Linked DNA regions of Rhodovastum atsumiense. The protein of the gene in region 1 binds, or shares a complex with, the protein of each later gene. Links are inferred from orthologs where the notes say so. Each region holds a gene or a part of one and is shown on either strand. Other genes may lie near its edges.

Region 1 (3,302 bases):
TGTCGTGCCCAGCAGCGAGAGCAGCATCGTGCCCGGCAGCAGCCCGAGCAGCAGCACCGGGATCGCCTCTTCCGGCATGCGCAGCATGATCGCCAGCGGCGCGGCGGCGGCGAGCAGCGGCACGCCGGTGACCAGCCAGTGCGCGACGGCCTTCGCCAGGGTCACGCCCGAGGCCGGCAGGCCGCAGAGCAGCAGCAGGTCGAGCGAGCCGTCGTCGTGGTCGGCACCGAACAGCCGGTCCAGCGGCAGCAGGGCGGCGAGCAGGGCGCAGACCCAGATCACGCCCGGAGCGATGCGCCCCAGCGTCTCGGGGGCCGGCCCGATGGCCAGCGGGAACAGCGCGGCGGCGATCAGGAAGAACAGCAGCGCGGCCAAAGTGTCGCTGCCGTGGCGGAGCGACAGCCGCAGCTCGCGCGCCAGCAGGCCGGTCAGGGGGTGCATCGGATCCTCCGCGGGAAAGCGCGGTGCTGTGGGGCGGGCATCGGGATTTATCCGGCGGTGTTGGCGACCCAGGTGGCGTGGCGGGCCCCTGGCAACCGGGCGAGGCGATCAACCACCGCGTCCAGCTCCTGCGCATGCACCGAGGTGGTCATCAGCCGGGCGGCGATCTCGACCCCGTCGCCGGTTGGGGCGATGGTCAGCTCGGCCACCGGGAAGCGGGCGCTGTCCAGCAGCTCGATGATGGCGTCGGGCAGCTCCGGCGTGTCGGACACTGCCCGCACCCGCACGGTGTAGGTCGCCTCGGTGGCGCGTTCGTCCACGGGGATGCGATTGATGGCGTTGACCAACGGGCGCAGCAGCGTGTTGGCGGACAGCACGGCGAGCGTGACCACGATTGCCTCCACCATCATCCCCGCCCCGGCGCAGGCGCCGACCGCGGCGGCGCCCCAGAGCGTGGCGGCGGTGTTGAGGCCACGGATGTTGCGGCCTTCCTTCATGATCACGCCGGCGCCGAGGAAGCCGATGCCGGAGACCACATAGGCGATGACGCGCACCGCGCCCTCGGCGCCGCCGAGGCGCATGCCGAGATCGACGAAACCGGCGGCGCCGACCGCCACCAATACGGTGGTGCGCAATCCGGCGGTGCGTTGGCGATACTGCCGCTCGGCGCCGATCAGCGTGCCGAGCACGAAGGCGGCAAGCAGGCAAGCCAGGGTCTGCGCCTGTTCGGCCAGGGCCGCAGTGTGAAGAAACGACATCGTCCGCTCAGGCCAGGCGAAATTCGGTGGCGTCGGGCAGCGGCAATGGCAGGTGGGTAGCCGCCACGACGATACCGCCGCGGCTGCGATGCGCCGCCAGCAGCTCCCCGAAGCGCCCTACCGAGGCCACGTCCAGCCCGAGTGTCGGCTCGTCCAGCAGCCACAGCGCCGCGGGCGTCATCGCCATTCGCGCGATCGCCAGCCGACGCTTTTGCCCCGCCGAGAGCATCCGGCCCGGCAGGTCCGCCAGCCGGGCCAGGTCAACCGCTTCCAGCGCCCGGGTGATCGCCGTCGGGGCGCCCCAGAAGCGCAGGTTCTCGGCCACCGTGAGTCCCGGTTTCACCGCATCCTGATGACCAAGGTACCGCACCCGGCCGGCATGGGTCGGCAGGTCGGCGAGCGCATCCTGCCCGTCCCACAGCAGCCGTCCCGCCTCGACCCGCCCGAGCCCGGCCAGCAGCCGCAGCAAGGTGGACTTGCCCGAGCCGTTGGGCCCCACCAGCAGCATCGCGCCGCCCGCGGCCACGCTGAACGACAGGCCGGCAAACACCAGCCGCTCGCCGCGAAACGCCGCGAGGTTCTCCGCCTGAAGCACGACCCCTCCGCATACCGTTGACGCAACAATCTGGCAGGTTTGACCGTGGACGCCCCTGCCGGGGTGTGGTTTAAGCCGCCGCGCCGGAAACAACATGATCCGCGCGCTGCGGGAAAGCTTCCCGCCGCCTTTTCGCGCGGATGAACTGACGGGGCAATCGGGATGAAAGCAATCGGGCAGGACAGCCTCAAGACGCGCCGCACCCTGACGGCGGCGGGCCGCAGCTATGACTACTTCTCCATCCCCGAGGCCGCCAAGACCATCGGCGATGTGTCCCGTCTGCCGGTCAGCCTGAAAGTACTGCTTGAGAACGTGCTGCGCTTCGAGGACGGGCAGAGCTACACCGTCGACGATGCCAAGGCGATCGCGGGCTGGCTGGAAAAGGCCAGCAGCGTCCAGGAAGTGCCGTTCCGGCCCGCGCGCATCCTGATGCAGGACTTCACCGGCGTGCCCGGCGTGGTCGACCTTGCCGCGATGCGCGACGGCATCCTCCGCCTCGGCGGTGATCCCCAGAAGGTGAATCCGCTGGTGCCGGTCGATCTGGTGATCGACCACTCGGTGATGGTGGACGTCTCCGGCACCCCGGACTCGCTGCAGAAGAACGTCGACATCGAGTTCGAGCGCAATGGCGAGCGCTACACCTTCCTGCGCTGGGGCCAGAGCGCCTTCCGTAACTTCCGCGTGGTTCCGCCGGGCACCGGCATCTGCCACCAGGTCAACCTGGAATACCTCGCCCAGACGGTCTGGACCGCCGAGGTGGACGGCACGACCATCGCCTATCCCGACACCCTGTATGGTACCGACAGCCACACCACCATGGTGAACGGCCTGGGCGTGCTGGGCTGGGGCGTCGGCGGCATCGAGGCCGAGGCGGCCATGCTCGGCCAGCCCATCGCCATGCTGATCCCCGACGTGGTCGGCTTCCGCCTGACCGGCAAGCTGCCGGAAGGCGCCACCGCCACCGACCTGGTGCTGACCGTCACGCAGATGCTGCGCAAGCTGGGCGTGGTCGGCAAGTTCGTCGAGTTCTTCGGCCCGGGCCTGAACGAGCTGGCGCTGGCCGACCGCGCCACCATCGCCAACATGGCCCCCGAATACGGCGCCACCTGCGGCTTCTTCCCGGTCGACAAGCTGACGCTGGACTATCTGCGCCTCTCCGGCCGCGACGAGGCGCGCATCGCGCTGGTCGAGGCCTACACCAAGGCGCAGGGCCTGTGGCGCGACGAGACCACGCCCGATCCGGTGTTCACCGAGACGCTGGAACTCGATCTCTCCACCGTGCAGCCCAGCCTCGCCGGCCCGAAGCGCCCGCAGGACCGCGTGCTGCTGAAGGACGCCTCCGCCGCCTTCAAGACCGAGCTGACCAAGACCCTGGGCGTCGCCGCCAATGACCTCGGCACCAAGGCGAAGCCCGAAGGCAAGAACTACGAGATCGGCCATGGCGACGTGGTGATCGCCGCCATCACCTCCTGCACCAATACGTCCAATCCCTCGGTGCTGATCGCCGC
Region 2 (3,119 bases), 230 kb from region 1 along the record:
ATCACCCTGCTCAACCAGTCGGCGCGGCCGATCAAGCAGGTCTATCTCTCCGCGGCGGAGGCCGCACAATGGGGGGAGGACCGGCTCGCCGATGCCAGCCTCTCGGTCGGCGATGAGCGTGACCTGTCCTGGCGGGGGCCCTGCACCATGGACCTGCGGGTGGTGTTCGAGAACCGCTCGGCCGAGGAACGCCGCGACCTGGATCTGTGCGCCAGCGCGGCCCTGAGCATCGAGCCCGGCTGGACCACCGCCGACGTGCCGCCCCGGCCGAAGGACGGCCCGGCCACCGGCATCGTCGTGGTGAACCGCTCCGGCCGGCCGGTCACCGAACTGTATCTGCTGGCCGAGGGCACGCCGGCGAACAGCCGCGACCTGCTTGGCACCACGGTGCTGCCGGATGGCGGCACCATCACCCTGACGCTGGCCCGGACCACGAGTTGCCGCTACAGCGCCCACGTGGTGTTCAGCGGTCCAGACGCCGGCAGCGACATCGCCGGCGTGGACCTGTGCAAGACGACGCGAATCGAGATCCCGCCGCCCTGATGCGGATGGCTCAGCTACCGGCCTTGGTCTTCGGCACCAGGGTATTCCAGGTGGACGCGGGCGGCGGCGCCCCGTTCTCGGGGTTCCAGTGGCCCGACTTCTTCAGCGCCTCGGCCACTTCCCGGGGCATGTAGGTCTCGTCGTGCTTGGCCAGCACCTCGCTGGCCCGGAAGCCGCCGTCGGGCTGCAGCGCGCCGAGCGTCACCACGCCCTGGCCTTCCCGGAACAGGTCAGGGAGGATGCCGATATAGGTGACGGCCACCGCGGCGGCGCCATCGGTGATGCGGAAGCGCACGGCCGGCTTGCCGTCCTGGCGCAGCCGCTCGACGCTGCCGGCCTCCACCAGGCCGCCGAGGCGGAAGATGCGCCCGCCGGTGGGGGCCTTGGTGGCGACCTCCGAGGGCGCGACGAAGAAGACCATATTGTCGCTGAACGCGGTCAGCACCAGGGCCGTGGCGGTGCCGAGGCCAAGGCCGCAGACGAGCAGGAGGACGAGCCGACGGCGCTTGCGTGTCATGGGCGGTTCGCGGACCTCTGTTCCATGCGGGCTTCGCGCGGATCGATCGCCGCCAGACGCCGGCGCGCCCGTCGCATGCGGGCCCAGGCGTCGACGGTGAAGCCGCCGGCAACCAGCATGGTCAGACCGTAAGCGGCAATGATGTAGGTCAAATGGTCCATGGCCTCAGCCCGCCTCCTGTGCGCGCGCCATCAGCAGGCCGCGGATGCGCCGTTCCATCACCGCCGCCCGGGTGCGCATCAGCACGATGGCGACGAAACCGAAGGAAAAGCCCAGCGCGCAGAGCAGCAGCGGCCACAGCATGCCGACATACATGCTGGGCGCGCTGGTGAACTTGATGGTGGAAGGCTGGTGCAGGGTATTCCACCAGTCCACCGAGAACTTGATGATCGGCAGGTTGACCACGCCCACCAGGGCGAGGATCGCGCCGGCGCGGTAGCCGCGCTGCGGGTCGTCGAAGGCGCGCACCAGGGCGACATGGCCGAGATACAGGAAGAACAGCACCAGCACGGAGGTCAGCCGGGCATCCCACACCCACCACGCGCCCCACATCGGCTTGCCCCACAGGCTGCCGCTGGCCAGGCAGAGCGCGGTGAAGGCCGCCCCGACCGGTCCGATCTCGGCCGCCGCGAGGTCGGCGAGCGGATGCCGCCACACCAGCGACAGCACCGAGCACACGGCCAGCGAGAGATAGCCGAACGAGGCCAGCCAGGCCGAGGGCACATGCACGTACATGATCCGCACGGCGTCGCCCTGCTGCCAGTCGGCGGGGGCGAAGAACAGGCCCCAGGCGAAGCCGGTCAGCGTCAGGCCGAGGCCCAGCGCCGCCACCCAGGGCAGCACCAGCCCCGAGAGGCGCAGAAACCGGCCAGGATTGGCGAAGCGATGGAGGTTGCGGCCGGGCTGCGGCGGTGGGGTGATGCTGGCGTCCACGGGTAGGTTCCTTGCCATACGACACTAGCGCCGCGCGGGGGGCAGTTTGAAGCCGCCGGGCATTACCGTAATGTCATCGCCTCCTGACAAAGGAAAGCTCGATGCTGTTTGCCCTGATCTGCACTGACCGCCCCGGCAGGCTGGATACCCGCATGGCGACGCGGCCGGCGCATCTGGCCTATCTCGAAACCTACCAGTCCAAGCTGGCGCATGCCGGAGCCATGCTGGACGTGGACGGTCGCCCCTGCGGCTCGCTCCTGGTGATCGACGTCGCCGACCGCGCCGAGGCCGAAGGCTTCGCCGAGGGCGATCCCTACGCCAAGGCCGGGCTGTTCGAAAGCGTGATCATCCGGCCGTTCCGGGCGATCTTCAAGGACGGCGAGAAACTCGGCTGATGGCGTTCTGGCTGGTCAAATCGGAGCCGGACGCCTTCAGCTGGGACCAGCAGGTGGCCAACGGCACCGAGCCCTGGACCGGCGTGCGCAACCACCTGGCCCGCAACCACCTCAAGGCGATGCGGGCGGGGGATCTGGCGTTCTTCTACCACTCCAATATCGGCCGACAGATCGTCGGCGTGGTGGAAGTCGCGCGCGAAGCCTATCCGGACCCGACCGCCACGGAGGGCGACTGGGTCTCGGTGGACATGCGCACGGTGGGGCCGATGCCGGTGGCGGTGACGCTCGCGGCGATGAAGGCCGACCCGGCGCTGGAGGGGCTGGCGCTGATCCGCCAGTCCCGGCTGTCGGTGCTGCCGGTCTCGGCATCGCACTGGCAGCACATCTGCCGGCTTGGACACTGGCAAGCCTGAAGACGATCGCATGTGCGTGCTGCGACGGCGAAGACCCTCGCCGTCGCAGCACGGGAGGAAACCCATGCCTCTGTTGCCCGATCCGCCATGGCGCACGCTCTGCCGCATCGACGAGATCCCCGATGGCGGCAGCAAGGGCTTCGGCCCCGCCCCCGGCGGCTTCACCGGCCTGTTCGCCGTGCGCCGGGGCGAACAAGTGCTCGTTTACGTCAATTCGTGCCCGCATCTCGGCACACCGCTCGATTGGGCGCCGGACCGGTTCCTCTCGGTCGACGGCAGCCGCATCGTCTGCGCCACGCATGGCGCGGAATTCCGCAT

Evidence for each region.
Region 2: the proteins of ccmA (region 1) and NBY65_RS08595 are in contact, whole or in part, in a solved structure (PDB 8CE8), measured with the Escherichia coli proteins. The link is inferred for Rhodovastum atsumiense from one-to-one orthologs.

What each region holds. Positions count from the first base shown.
Region 1 is NZ_OW485601.1:2,128,698-2,131,999, reverse strand. The notes cover bases 1-2,992. They hold ccmA (heme ABC exporter ATP-binding protein CcmA), read right to left. Parts: upstream 1,795-2,992; coding sequence 1,207-1,794; downstream 1-1,206. Other genes in these bases: acnA (aconitate hydratase AcnA), read left to right, coding at 1,957-2,992; NBY65_RS09695 (MgtC/SapB family protein), read right to left, coding at 489-1,199; ccmB (heme exporter protein CcmB), read right to left, coding at 1-441. Outside these bases: more of acnA, read left to right, coding at 2,993-3,302. UniProt on the Escherichia coli protein: Part of the ABC transporter complex CcmAB involved in the biogenesis of c-type cytochromes; once thought to export heme, this seems not to be the case, but its exact role is uncertain. Responsible for energy coupling to the transport system.
Region 2 is NZ_OW485601.1:1,902,520-1,905,638, forward strand. The notes cover bases 110-2,918. They hold NBY65_RS08595 (heme ABC transporter permease), read right to left. Parts: upstream 1,994-2,918; coding sequence 1,226-1,993; downstream 110-1,225. Other genes in these bases: NBY65_RS08580 (hypothetical protein), read left to right, coding at 110-543; ccmE (cytochrome c maturation protein CcmE), read right to left, coding at 554-1,060; ccmD (heme exporter protein CcmD), read right to left, coding at 1,057-1,221; NBY65_RS08600 (YciI family protein), read left to right, coding at 2,095-2,388; NBY65_RS08605 (EVE domain-containing protein), read left to right, coding at 2,388-2,801. Also shown: more of NBY65_RS08580, read left to right, coding at 1-109; more of NBY65_RS08610, read left to right, coding at 2,919-3,119. UniProt on the Escherichia coli protein: Required for the export of heme to the periplasm for the biogenesis of c-type cytochromes.